Regions from separate parts of the Ferrimonas gelatinilytica genome, predicted to be linked through region 2. Evidence: predicted binding sites of a transcription regulator. Region 2 holds the regulator's gene; the other holds the start of a gene.
What was found. Region 2 encodes ArgR, which controls arginine synthesis, uptake and breakdown. Its sites were predicted from a motif close to ANTGAATANNTATTCANT; they were not measured.
Positions count from the first base shown of each region.

Region 1 (7,222 bases), on a different contig from region 2:
GGAGCTTGAAGCGGCACTGTAAGCCCAACTCTACTCTGTCAGATCAACGGCCTCCCTGGGGGCCGTTTTTTATGGCTACCCGTCACAGAGGCGCCGGTTAAGCAGAGTGATCTTCTGGGCTCTGTTGTTAAATGTATGATTTTAATGGTGTAAGTTGTATATCCATAATTATGCTGGCGCTTATTGCCCCTGCGCCTCATATTGACACGCTGTAAGCATAAACTTGGATGGATCTCCTATTCAGGTTCGCACTGGTAGTGTTTTGGTTGGTGGGCCCGGTTTGCCTCCCCACTTGGCTCCCTCCTATAGTGCGGTGGCAAAAAGGAGAACAGAATGCATAAATTCACACTGCTGTCTTTGGGGGGCGCCTGCCTGCTCAGCCTTTCGGCCCAGGCCGCATTTACCACCAAGGTGCCGGAACAGGTGGCCTTCTTTGATCAGCTTCGGGCGCACTGTGGCAAAGCTTACGAGGGCAAGCTCGTCGCCGGTGGCCGTGAGGGGGATGGCTTCACCAGTCAGCGATTGGTTATGCATGTGCGGGTGTGTGAGGAGGACCAGATCCAGATCCCCTTCCATGTTGGCGAGAATGCCTCTCGGACCTGGATCCTGACTCAGACCGGTGCCGGTATCCTGCTCAAGCATGATCACCGCCAGCCCGATGGCAGTGACGATGAGTCCACCATGTACGGTGGCCATACCCTGGAGCGTGGTTATGGGAATTACCAGCGTTTCCCTGCGGATGACTATTCCAAGGATCTTTTCACCCGCCTGGGGTTCCCCCAGTCCAATGGCAACGTCTGGCATATGCAGGTCTATCCGGACCGCTTCACCTACCACCTCACCCGGGATGCCCGGGAGTTTCGCATTGATTTCGACCTGACCAAACCGGTGGAGGCGCCGCCGGCTCCCTGGGGTTATCGTTGATTACTGCGCCCCCCTGCGGCTTTAAGTGACCACTGCGCTCGCGGGCCCGGACCCGGGACGGTTAGAATGGCGGGCCCAACCTTAGGAGCCCGTCATGCACAGCCAGATCTGCCAGATCCTCGACTTTATGGTTGAGATTGAAAAGCTCAAAGATGTTCATCGCCAGACACGCCCCGTGGGCCTCACCCGCTTCGAGAACTCCGCCGAGCACAGTTGGCACGTTTGCCTGACGGCACTGATGTTCAAGGATTATGCCAATGAGCCGGTCGATATTGACCGGGTGATCCGGATGCTGCTGATCCATGACCTGGGCGAGATTGATGCCGGTGACACCATCATCTACGCCAGTGAGACGCCAGAGAACAAAGCGGCCGAGGAACAGGGGGTTCGCCGCTTGTTGGCCTTGTTGCCCGATGAGCAGCAACAACGGGAGTATTTGGCGCTGTGGCTGGAGTTCGAGGCGGGAGAGAGTGCAGATGCAAGGTTTGCCAAGGCGATGGATCGGGTTCCACCGCTGATGCAGAACCTCAACGGAGGGGGGCACAGCTGGCAAAAGCATGGCATCAGCAAGAACCAGGTGCTTCAGATCAACCGTCGTATCGGCCGGGGAGTCGCCCCCTTGTGGGAGGTGCTGGAGCAGAAGCTGGATAAGGCGGAAGCCGATGGTCTGTTGCGTCGCGAATGAGTACCAAGGGTTTGTAAGAAAAACGCCACCCGACTCGGGTGGCGTTGTGCGTTCTGGGGAGAAGAGCCTTGTGTCAGAACACCCAGTGGGCCACCAGCACGATGATGGGGAGGGTGATCAGCGTCCGCAGGATAAAGATCGCCATCAGTTCAAAGATGTTCAACGGCAGCTTGGAACTCAGGATAACGGAGCCGGTCTCTGACATGAAGATCAGCTGGGTTACGGACAGGGCCGCGATGATGAAGCGGGTCATCTCACTTTCCAGCCCGGTCACCAGGATGGAGGGGACATACATATCGGTAAAGCCCACCATCACTGCCTGTGCCGCCTGATCCGCCAGGGGAACCTGGAGTAGCTCTAGAACGGGGACGAAGGGGGCACCAAGCCAGCTGAACAGTGGCGTGGCTTCGGCAATGACCAGGCCGATGGTACCGACCGCCATGACGACCGGCAGGATCCCGATAACCATGTCCAGAGCATTATGCAGCCCCTGCTTGGCGACACCGCCCAGGTTGTCGATCTTATTGACCCGCTGCAGCGCCAGCTGGAAGCCATATTGACTGGCGGACATACCTGCCGGCACCAGCTCATCGTCCCGGTTGGGGGTGCTGCCATCGATGTAGCGGTCTTTCTTGTAGGAGAGTGGCGGCAGATGCTGGAGCACCATGGCGGCGACCACACCGGACAGACAGATGGCGCCATAGAAGGGCACGAAGTAGTTCTCCAGCCCCACCTGGGTCAGTACGACCAGTGAGAAGGAGATCCCGACGATGGAGAACATGGTCGCAACGACAGCCGCCTCCCGCTCGGTGTACTTTTTCTCTTCGTACTGTTGGGAGGTCAGCATGATCCCGACGGTGCCATCGCCGAGCCAGGAGGAGAGGCAGTCGATAGCGGAGCGACCCGGGAGTCTGAACAGGGGCCGCATCACTTTGCTCAAGAGGGTGCCAAGCAGTTCAAGCAGGCCAAAGTTCAGAAGCAGAGGCAGCAGCAGGCCGGCGAAGAAGAAGGTGACAAAGAGCGACGGCAAAAGGTCGTTCAGTACTAGACCACCGGTATCTCCGCTCCAGATGATCTCCGGGCCCCATTGGTTGAGGGCCATCAGGGTAAAGACCGCCCCAAAAATCCGGATCAGCAACCATGGCTTGGTGACCACGAACAGGCGGGTCATCAGCGCTGAGCCTGAAACCCACTTCGGCTGGATCAGGGTGGCCAGGCAGGAGATCAGCGCGGTGGCACAGATGACGGAGGTCACCGTCGGCAGGATGGCGTCCCCCAGAAGCCCCTTAAGGCCCTTAGCCATCAGGGCCAGGGGAAAGGTGAACTGGCCATCGACTGTCAGAGGTGCCAGGAAGAAGATCAGCCCCAGCAGGGAGGGGATGGCAAACAGCAGGATGTTCCGGGTCGTATTCAGCCCCTTGGGCGGCGCGGGAGCTAGGATCTGTTCTGTCATCGTACAACGTCCTCGATGAATTTTTATTCTTATAAAGTGAATATCAAATGATTTGGCTGGATAATAACAGGCAGGAGTTGGCGGTCAAGCACTCGGTGCTTTCCGATGCAGTATTTTTGTATAAGTATGCGTTGGTGAGGAAAGGTGAGCAGCTGGGTGGGCTCATCGTAAGCCGATGAGCCCCGCATGAAACGCGTCGGCTCAGCGTGCCAGCAGGAAGTCCAGGGCACCCACCACGGCGGCGACCTGGGCAGCATTGCATTGCGCCGGGGAGGCATTGGGGCTGTCGGGGTAAACCTCGGTGGTGGTGACGTAGGGGGCATCGGTCATGCCGCCGCAGAGAAACAGCTGCTTCTTCGGGTAGTGGATCACCCCCTCTTGCTGCACCGGCGCGCCGATGATCTCGCCCTTCTCGTCTGCCGGGGCGATGTGGGTGACAGCACTGACCGCTTCGATGATGGCGCGCTGAAACGCGGGCTGAGCCCGATCACTGTCATCTACGGTGTAGAACCCGTCGGGTATATGCTCGCTGGCGGCATCGAAGGGTTTGCCATCCCGAGCCATCAGGGCTGGCCGAAATTCGGTTTTATCGCTGTCGGTAGTTTCGTGCAGGTCCAGATGGGCAAGGAAATTCACGCCTTGAGACGCAACATAGGCCATGGCTGCGGCGGCTTCCTCCGAGGGACTGTTCTCCATGAAGCTGCGATTGGGATCGACACAGAGGGGATTCCATCGGTTAATCGTTTCGTAGCCCCAGGGACTGATGCAGGGCAGAGCCAGCAGATCGATCTGGTCCTCGTAGCGTTCGGCGACTTGGTCCATAAACGCCAGGGCCCCCTGGACGCCACTGGTTTCATAGCCGTGAACACCACCGGTGATCAGCACTTTGGGGCGGTCAGGGTGCCAGTCGCGGCTTTGCAGGGCATAGAGAGGGTAGCGATCAGGATCGTAGGAGAGTGCGCCATATTGGCAGAGGTCAAAGCGGTCGCCCAGTGCGGTGATCTTGGTGAGCACCTCCTCGGCGTAACTGCGCTGGATCTGTGCCTGTGCTCTCCACTGTGCTCGTTCTGCATCGCCCCAAGGTTGGCCTGGTGTGCCGATGGGGTAACGCTCCAATGTGCGATTCATAATGACTCCTTTATTAGGCTGCGCCGCTAGGGTAGCGCCCTCATTCTGCCAATGAAAGGCCAGTCGTGTCGCATACGCCAGGCTTCTGGACGAGACGGCGATAATTTTTTCAAAAATTTTTACTATTAAAAACAGGGTGATGCATTTTTTATTTTGCTCCCCTTCAACGGGACGCGAACTTTTCCCCCCGCGGGGCGTCTACTATTACGGACTCATCATCCTCCCTGCAAAAAGATTGGTCTTATCAACCGCTAGCGCCGTTGAGATGAGACTCAAGAACCCGCCCACAGCCTGTCACTGTGGGCTTTTTTTTGTTTCGAACTTCTCCCTTATGCCGTGACGAACCTTGGCTCCAGCAAGCATGTTGGCCCGGTGAGCGGCGATCTTTTGCCAGCCAGGCACCCAGCGGTGATGCCGACGCTTATCTGTCCACCGGATAGCCTGTGAAAATTTTCCTCGGACCGGTGAACTTTTTATTTTTCGAGGCGTCTACTCTTACGGACTCATCATCCTCCCTGCAAAAATTGGTCTTATCAACCGCTAGCGCCGTTGAGATGAGACCCAAAAAAACCGGCCCGCAACCTGTTGTTGTGGGCATTTTTTTGCCTCGAATATCCTGCCTGACAAAGATTGTGGCGGCTCTGTAAACTCTGTCCCTCCTGGCCCCTCTTGCTCCGAGTTTTCAAATGCTAATACCAGCGCCGATATTCATCGGCTGTGCCAGTGGCAAGAGCAGGGAGGTGCGGGTAAAGTGAGTCGCTTGAGATTGCATTCCGACTCCCGAGCGGCTGTTATGACCATCAAACCCGGATTTCGACCATCGCGCTGGTGGCGCAACGCACACCTTCAAACCATCTGGCCGGTGCTCACTAAGCCCTCCCATCCCCAGGCATTGAACCGGCAGCGGTTGGAGCTGACAGACGGGGATTTTATCGATCTGGATTGGCAGCGCCGGCCCGACCACAACGCGCCCCTTTTGTTGCTGGTGCACGGCCTGGAAGGCAGCGCCGATTCCCACTACATGCGTCGCTTGCTCAGCGATGCGGAAAACCAATCTCTGGCTGCGGTGGCGATGCATCAACGCTCCTGCTCAGGTGAGCCCAACCGGTTGACTCGCAGTTACCACAGTGGCGCCAGTGATGACCTGATGGCGGTGATCACGGAGCTTAAACGACAGTATCCAGAGAGCCCTCTCTGGGTGGTGGGCTATTCGCTGGGGGGAAACCAACTGGTGAAGTACCTGGGCGAGCAGCGAGAGTATGCCAGGGTCGAACGGGCCGTCGTGGTGTCGGCGCCTCTGGATTTGGCAGCCTGTGCGCGGCGCATGGAGAGGGGGTTCTCACGCGTCTATCAGACGCATCTGATCGGTCGGTTGCAGCAGAAGACCCGGGATAAGTTGGATCAGTTACCCCTGACTGAGCAGGAACTGAGCCGGCTTAAGACCTTTTACCAGTTTGATGACCGAGTCACGGCACCGCTCAACGGTTTTTCCGGTGCCGAGGATTACTATCAACAAGCCAGCGGTAAGGCTTTCTTGGCCCATATCGCCGTGCCGACCCTGCTGCTCCATGCGGTGGATGACCCTTTCATGACTGAAGCGGTGATCCCGGCTCCCGATGAGCTGAGTCCATCGGTGGAGTTGGAGCTCTGTCCTAACGGGGGCCACGTCGGTTTTATCGAAGGGGGTTGGCCCTGGTCGCCACGGTATTATCTGGAGCGGCGTATTCTCGGCTACCTCGCTGCGACTTAAGGTTTTTAATCTAGACTGAGAGATCCGATCCGCTACTCGAGGGGTTTATGAGCCCATGGTATCGAAGCGGGATCGCTCTCCTGATGTGGTTGGGGTGCGAGCCCTCAGCACACGCCACCTATTTCGAGGATGCCCCTTTGGCGATGCGCTCCCCGGCGCCAGCCAAAAGCCTAAGGCTGAGTCCTGTCCCAGCGGCGACGAGTTATGATTCGGGATGGTCACTCTCCGTCCTGGTCCAGGGCGCCAGTATCTACGCGCTTAACGAGACGTATGAGCTGGACTACTACCGGATGGATTACGGCCTGCTCCTCGAATTCAGCCCCAACGAGCGTTGGCAGCTGTCACTCGGCCATACCCTTGGGCGCAGCGATGATGCTCACCTGGATCAACTTTCCCTCACATTCCACGACCTCTTTGGCATCGGCCAGAACGGTCGAGATCAGGTTCCCAAGCACCGTTTTATGTCCCGCTTCCCAGAGTACGGCCTGGCCCAGGACGATTTTTCTTCCCGGACGCTGAGTCGGCAAACCGAGCTGGGCGTTGGCTTTCGGTGGTGGCAGCGAGAGCGGCACCAGATGAGCAGCCGCGTCACGGTTCAATACCATCAGGGGCCAACCCTATGGCGAGGGGGAGGGCGCTGGGACCAGGCACTGCAGTGGGATTACGGGTACCACACTCAACGGCACCGCTTTAATGCCATGGCGGCACTGAGTCACAGCGGTGCGCAGCGGGTCCTGGCGGCACCGGTCCGCCCCTACCAGTGGCACCTGGCGTTGGGGTACCGATTTCAGTGGCACCCCAGGCACAGCATGGAGCTGCAGTACCTGGTCAGCCAGGGGGGGCTGAAACGGGCCGCCGAGCTGTCCAAATCTACCCACGAGATCGCCCTGGCCTACCGCTTTCGATACCAGCGCCTGTGCTGGCAACTGGGCGTACTGCAAAACAGCGTGCATGCGGATAACAGTGCGGATGTCGCCTTTCAGACTGCGCTGCGTTACCTGTTTTAACCCAACAGAAACCGACATTGTCACCTACGGGAGGGGCTTTGTGGCAAGGCATTGAACGCCCAGAATTGACGGGGTGGGCAGCGGGGGCGACAATGAACGGCTACTCCCTAATCGGATCGCCCATGCTGATCGACTACGCCACCCTGAAAGAGGCTCTGCCGCCGGAAACCCTGGAGAACCTGATCCGTGAGTACCTGCTCGGTCAGGTGGGGGACGAGGGCTTTGATGAGCTCACCCCAGAGCGTCTCGCCGACTCGGCGGCCAGGGCGCATCAT
Region 1 is NZ_BAABLF010000002.1:45,258-52,479, reverse strand. It holds gene ABD997_RS01350 (electron transfer flavoprotein subunit alpha/FixB family protein) at 1-22, shown strand, start outside; gene ABD997_RS01345 (hypothetical protein) at 334-924, shown strand; gene ABD997_RS01340 (HD domain-containing protein) at 1,019-1,609, shown strand; gene ABD997_RS01335 (YjiH family protein) at 1,683-3,062, opposite strand; gene ABD997_RS01330 (M14 family metallopeptidase) at 3,264-4,190, opposite strand; gene ABD997_RS01325 (hydrolase) at 4,990-5,940, shown strand; gene ABD997_RS01320 (DUF3187 family protein) at 5,988-6,947, shown strand; gene ABD997_RS01315 (YheU family protein) at 7,070-7,222, shown strand, end outside.
Region 1: the regulator ArgR is predicted to act here: its motif matches at 3,077-3,094, upstream of ABD997_RS01335 (YjiH family protein).

Region 2 (7,222 bases):
CAGCTCATCGAGGATCGCATGAGCACTGGCGATGGGATCGCTGCCGTCATAGGGCGCCATATCCACGATGTGCAACAACACCCGGCACCGCTCCAGGTGCTTAAGGAAGCGGATCCCGAGGCCGGCGCCATCGGAGGCACCTTCGATCAGGCCTGGGATATCGGCGATTACGAAGCTGCTGGAGGGGCCGGTCCGCACCACGCCCAGATTGGGTACCAGGGTAGTAAAGGGGTAATCGGCGACTTTAGGCTTGGCGGCGGAGACGGAGCGGATAAAGGTAGACTTACCAGCATTGGGCAAACCCAGCAGTCCGACATCCGCCAGCAACATCAGCTCCAGGCGCACCTCGCGGTGTTCGCCTTTGGTGCCCAGGGTCTTCTGCCGAGGCGCCCGGTTCACCGAGCTTTTGAAACGGGCGTTGCCCAGACCGTGGAAGCCACCCTTGGCCACCAGCAGCTTCTGACCGTGCCGGGTCAGATCGCCAATCACCTCGTCGGTATCAGCGTCGACGGCACGGGTTCCCACCGGCACCTTCAGGATCTTGTCTTCACCTCGTTTGCCGGTGCAATTGGCACCGCGGCCATTCTCGCCGCGAACGGCCCGGTGGCAACGCTCAAAACGGTAATCCACCAGGGTGTTGAGGTTTTCATCCGCCAGCAGGAAGACATCACCGCCGTCGCCGCCATCGCCCCCGTCCGGGCCCCCTTTCGGAATGTACTTTTCCCGACGGAAGCTGACCACACCACTGCCGCCATCGCCAGCTTCGGCGCGAATGGTCACTTCATCTACAAACTTCATCTTTTCGCCCCTGCTTCAAAACGCAGTAAGTATACCCGCTATACGCAAAAAGCCCCGCGTCCGCGGGGCTTTTTCATCCGGTCAGCTCGGATTACTCAGCAACAATGCTCACAAACTTGCGATTGTTCTTGCCTTTCACTTCGAACTTCACTTTGCCGTCGGTGGTGGCAAACAGGGTGTGGTCTTTACCACAACCTACGTTGTCACCGGCGTGGAACTTGGTACCACGTTGACGAACGATGATGTTACCCGCCAGAACGGACTCACCGCCAAAGCGCTTTACACCCAGACGTTTGCTTTCGGAATCACGGCCGTTACGAGTAGAACCGCCAGCTTTTTTGTGTGCCATCTCTCAGTACTCCTCGAATTAGGCGTTGATGCCAGTGATTTTAACTTCAGTGAACCACTGACGGTGGCCCATCTGCTTACGGCTGTGCTTACGGCGACGGAACTTAACGATCTTCACCTTGTCAGCACGACCGTGGGAAACCACTTCCGCAACCACTTTGCCACCTTCAACCAGAGGGGCACCGACCTTGATCTCTTCGCCGTTCGCGACCAGCAGAACCTGATCGAATTCAACGGTGGCGCCGGTTTCTGCTTCCAGCTTCTCCAGACGCAGGGTTTGGCCTTCGGCAACACGATGCTGCTTACCGCCACTTTGGAAAACCGCGTACATAATAACTCCGCTACTTCACACGCTGAAACCCGCTCATTTGTTGGGGGCCAGGGTGTGGCTAAAACTGTTTGACAATGGGCGCGCATTCTAAGGCATGGACGATAATCAGGCAAGTCCCCCTTGGAAAAAGATCGAAAAAAGGATCGGTCACTCTCCATAAGGGCGTGAAAGGCACTGGTCGTACCCCACATTTACGGTAGAATGACAGGCCGCAAAGCCATTAAAGTAGTAAGCTTTCGCCGCTACGAGCCAGATTTCGGAACCCAAGAATGGACCTGAATGCCATCCGCGCCCTGGCCGACGACGACATGACGTCGGTCAACCAAATGATTTTTGATCAGCTCCACTCTGACGTGGCCCTGATCAACCAGTTGTCATTTTATATCATCAATGGCGGTGGTAAACGCCTTCGTCCACTTTTGGCTGTTCTCGCCGCCCGCGCGGTGGATTATCAGGGCGATGCCCATGTCAAACTGGCCGCCATCATCGAGTTTATCCACACGGCCACCCTGCTGCATGACGACGTCGTTGACGAGTCCACCATGCGCCGGGGACGGGAAACCGCCAATGCCCTGTTTGGCAACCAGGCCAGCGTGCTGGTGGGGGACTTCCTCTACACCCGCTCGTTCCAGATGATGACGGAGCTCAAAAGCCTCAAGGTGTTGGAAGACCTCGCCGATGCCACCAACGTCCTGGCAGAGGGTGAGGTGCTGCAGCTGATGAACTGCAACGACGCCGACACCAGTGAAGAGAGCTACATGCAGGTGATCTACTGCAAGACCGCCCGCCTGTTCGAAGCTGCCACCCACCTGGCAGCGGTGTTGGCTGAGCGGGACGACGCCACCTGTCAGGCGATGTCAGACTATGGCCGCTACCTGGGTACCGCCTTCCAACTGGTGGATGACGTGCTGGATTACACCGCAGACGCCGAGGAACTGGGCAAGAACCTGGGGGATGACCTGGCCGAAGGGAAGCCGACCTTGCCGCTTATCCACGCCATCGCCCATGCGGATGCGGAAGAGAGCCAGCGGATCCGCAACGCCATCGAAAACGGTGGCTGCGACGAGGTGGATGCCGTGGTCGCCACCCTCAACCGGACCGGCTCCCTGGAGTACACCATGCAGCGGGCGGTTGAGGAGGCCCAAAAGGCGATCGCCGCCCTGGCCATTCTCCCGGATACCCCCCACAAAGCCGCACTGGAAGGCCTGGCCCGCATTGCGGTTGAGCGCAGCAGCTAACTCCGTCAGTACAGCCTGGCTGTATTAACAAGCCCAGCTTGGGCGCTCTCAACGCATAAAAAAAGCGCCCCGATGGGCGCTTTTTTAACGGTATCCGGCATTAGCCGTTAACGAAACTCTCACCCTTCGCAATGTCACCGGTGAGGGTTTCCAACATGCCATCCAGGGCTCCCTTCTCGAAATCGCTCAGGTCGCCGTAAGGCAGGATCTGCTCAACGCCATTCTTACCCAGACGGACCGGCTGAGCGAAGAAACGGGCGTGCTCACCGTCACCCTCGACGTAGGCGCACTCGATGACGTTCTCTTCACCCTGCAGGCCGCGAACCACGGAGAGGCCAAAGCGACATGCCGCCTGAGCCATGGAGAGGGTCGCAGAACCGGCACCCGCTTTGGCTTCTACCACTTCGGTACCCGCGTTCTGGATGCGGTGGGTCAGAGCTGCGATCTCATCGTCGCTGAACGTCACGCCTTCCACCTGAGACAGCAGAGGCAGAATGGTGACACCACTGTGGCCACCGATCACATTGATCTTCACCTGAGCCGGATCCAGGCCTTTGGCCTCGGCGATGAAGGTTTCGGACCGGATCACATCCAGGGTCGTGACGCCGAACAGTTTGCTCTTGTCGTAAACACCGGCGTTTTTCAGGACTTCCGCAGCGATCGCGACCGTGGTGTTGACCGGGTTGGTGATCACACCGATACAGGCGGTGGGGGCCGCCTCGGCCACTTTGCCCACCAGGTTACGGATAATGCCCGCATTCACATTGAACAGGTCCGCCCGATCCATCCCCGGCTTACGCGCCACACCGGCAGAGATCAGCACCAGATCGGCACCTTCGAGGGCTGGGGTCGGGTCATCGCCGGCAAAACCCACGGCTTCGACTGCGGTCGGGATATGGCTGATGTCTGCGGCCACCCCCGGAGTGACTGGCGCAATGTCATACAAGGCCAGCTTGCTGCCTGCAGGCAGGTTGAGCTTCAACAACAGGGCCAAGGCCTGGCCGATCCCGCCAGCGGCGCCAAGAACTGCAACTTTCATGATTTATCTCCAACTTTCCCTGAACGCGTGAGCTTAGTCACGGCGACAAATTCGCGCCCACAATAACCAAACCCGCTGCTGATGGCAACGCTACCGGTGGTGCCGCCCCGACCCACCAGCCCCAACCGCCTGGACAGATAAATCACCACCTCATGGGCTGAATTTTTATGCTTAAAATGTGAATCACACTTGCTTTTTAAGCGCGTTCTATACAAAGTTGGCGCCATCATCCGTGATGCAGTGTTTGAATTAATTGATGAGAAACAGCAGTCAACAAGAAGAACTGGTCCGCGCCTTCAAGTCGTTACTCAAAGAGGAACGCTTTGGCTCCCAGGGGGAGATCGTCACCGCGCTCCAGGCGGCAGGCTTTTCCAGCATCAACCAGTCGAAGGTCTCCCGCATGCTCAGCAAATTTGGTGCAGTGCGAACTCGAAATGCCAAGCAGGAGATGGTGTACTGCCTCCCTGCCGAACTCGGGGTACCCACCGCCAATGCCCAGCTACGCAACCTGGTGCTGGACGTGGACCACAACGGCTCCATGATCGTCGTTCGAACCAGTCCCGGGGCCGCCCAGCTGATCGCACGCCTGCTTGACTCCATGGGCAAGGCGGAAGGGATCCTGGGGACCATCGCCGGCGACGACACCATCTTTATCGCCCCCTCTGCGACCGATAACCTGGGTGAGACCCTGGCCATGGTCAAGGAGCTGTTCAATTACGCCGACTGAGTCGCACGATAGGCGGCGCCAAGCTTAAGCCACCGAGGTATACTCGGTGGCATCCATGCGTTGCTTATCATCCCGTTATGAATCAAACCGTACTCCTTGTTTTTCTCTGCTTCGCCGGCGTCCTCCTGGCCTACGTGGCCTACCTGGCCCGTAAACACCGCCGTCAGCTGGAGCAGGACAACGCCAACGCCAAACAGGCGCTGGCCGAGATCCTGGCGACACGTCGTGACTCCTATCCGCATTTGAGCCCTGAACTTCTGCAGCGCCAATCCCTGCGTGACTCCCTGCATCAAGGGCTCCGGGACGCCTTCGGCCAGGGGTTTCTGGCCAACACCCGCTCACAGCAGGATCTCACGCCCATCCGCACACAACAGCAGCGCGACACCGATGCCCTGATGACGGATCTCGGCACCATCCTCGAAGCCGGATCGGAAAAGATCGATGGGTGGGCGCTCTACGAAGCCCTGCTGGGCCAGGCATTTCAACTTGGGGGCTACGCCTACTGGCGCCTACGTGGGAACAACAAGCAGGCAGAGAAGGGCCTGAAAAGCCTGCAAGCTCAGCGCCAGCAGTGGCTGGAGCAAACCCGCAAACAGGCCTGAGCCGATTCGCTTTCGCCCGGAGTAACCCACATGAGCGTCATCCGGTTAAAAAAATTGGAGTTTTACGTCCCCAGTGAGGATAGGGAGCGCGTACTGGCCGCCCTGTTCGCCGCCGGAGCCGGGCAAGTTGGCCACTACGACCAGTGTTGTTGGTTCAGCGAGGGAACGGGGCAGTTTCGTCCCCTGCCCCAGAGCCGGCCCCACGTGGGCGAGGTTGGCACGCTGCACCGCCTGTCAGAGAGCAAGGTGGAGTTGGTGTTCGAGGCCGCGAAGCAGTCTGCGATTGTAGGGGCGCTCAAAGCGGCCCACCCTTATGAAACCCCTGCCTACCAGATCCTGACCGTAGAGCTGTAAGACTCTTCCCATTACGGGTCCCTCAACCCACAGCCAGTGCCTTTCTCGGCTGGTGCTGGCTCTCCTGGTGCAACAGGCGCTCAAACTCTTCGGCAGTCACAGCGGGACTGTAGAGGTAGCCCTGACCAAAATGACACCCCCGTTGACGCAGGAACTGCGCCTGCCAGTCGTGCTCTATCCCCTCCGCCACCACCTCAAGCCCCAGCGCCCTGGCCATCGCCAGGATCGCTTCAACCAGACTCCGGTCGGGCGCACTGGTATCCAGCTTGTTCAGGAACACTTTGTCGATCTTGAGCTTACTGAAGGGGAACCGCTGCAGGTAGCCCAGTGCTGAGTACCCGGTACCGAAGTCATCTATGGCCAGACCCACTCCGTGGGCCACCCAAGGTTGCAGCGTCGCGCTCAGATCCTTGTGGTTGTCCAGCAGCAGGCTTTCGGTCACCTCAATGGTCAGGCACTTGGCCGGCAAGCCGGTGCGGTCCAGTGTTTCCAGTACCCGCTGGCAAAGCGCCTCACCATGGCGAAACTGGATGCTGGAAACATTGACCGCGATCTGCAGCGGCGACAGCGCCTGCCAGCGAGCGGCCTGGCTGCAGGCCTGGGCCAGTACCTGATCACCCAGTTTATGGATCAGGCCGTTGCGCTCCGCCAGGGGGATAAACTCCGCCGGCGAGATCCAGCCCAGTTCCGGGTCTCTCCATCGCACCAGGGCCTCCGCCCCAACGATCCGTCCCGTGTTGAGTGCCAGGATTGGCTGGTAGTTCACCGAAAGTTGCCGTTCCTCCAGCGCCTGGCGCAGCTTACTGTCTAGCAGCACTTGCCGCTGGGCGAAGTGATCCATGCTGGCATCATAGAAACTGAACCCGTTGCGCCCCTGCTCCTTCGCCCGGTAAAGCGCGGCGTCCGCTCTTTGGATCAGGGTATTGCCCTCGACACCGTCCTCCGGATAGAGGGCCATGCCGATGCTGACAGAGGCGTACACCCGCCCCCCCTCCAGGTCAAAGGGCGCTTCGAAAAGACGCAGGATCCGCGCCGCCTGTGCCCTGGCCACATCCCTATCCGCCAACTGCCCCTGGATCACCAGGAACTCATCACCGCCGAACCGGGCCACCATGCCCTGACCATCGGCCCCCTCTCCCAGGCGCCGTGCACTCTGCACCAGCAGTTGGTCGCCGTAATGGTGTCCCTGACTGTCATTGATGTGCTTGAAGTTATCCAGGTCAATGAACATCAGCAGCACCTGCTCCCCCTGCCCCGCCGCCTGGGCTTTGGCCACCCACTGCGCCAGCGCTTCCTGGCCCGCTTTGCGATTGGGCAGGCCGGTCAGGGTATCGTGACTGGCCTGGTAGGCCAGCAACTTCTCTGACCTTTGGCGTTTCTCCACCTCCTGCAGTAGCTGCTGATTTTTATCCGCCAGACTGCGCTGCTGTCGTGCCGCCAGTCCCACCTTGGTCTGCAACACCAGGTTTCGGCTGTTCATCCGCAGCATGAAGAAGAAACCCAACACCACGGGAAAAGCCAACAACGAGAGGGCTGCCACGAACCAGCTCGAGGTAAAGAAATCCTGGTTGGCCAGGGGCAGGAACCAGCCCTGGATAGCGAAGCCGGGCACCGCAAGAGGCAGGGTATGGGCGATGTTGCGGGGGTCATCAAAGGCCCGTGAAGAGGAAAAGGCATCCCAGGCTAGGAGGGCCCCTTCCGGCGTCTTCAATTGGAGTCGACTGGCTTGCTCCGGTTGCTCCTGGCTGGACAACACCTGGGTGATCTGTGCCCGGTTCAGCTTGG
Region 2 is NZ_BAABLF010000007.1:65,852-73,073, reverse strand. It holds gene cgtA (Obg family GTPase CgtA) at 1-798, opposite strand, end outside; gene rpmA (50S ribosomal protein L27) at 890-1,147, opposite strand; gene rplU (50S ribosomal protein L21) at 1,166-1,477, opposite strand; gene ispB (octaprenyl diphosphate synthase) at 1,747-2,715, shown strand; gene mdh (malate dehydrogenase) at 2,816-3,754, opposite strand; gene argR (transcriptional regulator ArgR) at 4,011-4,481, shown strand; gene ABD997_RS07000 (hypothetical protein) at 4,559-5,083, shown strand; gene ABD997_RS06995 (YqfO family protein) at 5,114-5,437, shown strand; gene ABD997_RS06990 (putative bifunctional diguanylate cyclase/phosphodiesterase) at 5,460-7,222, opposite strand, start outside.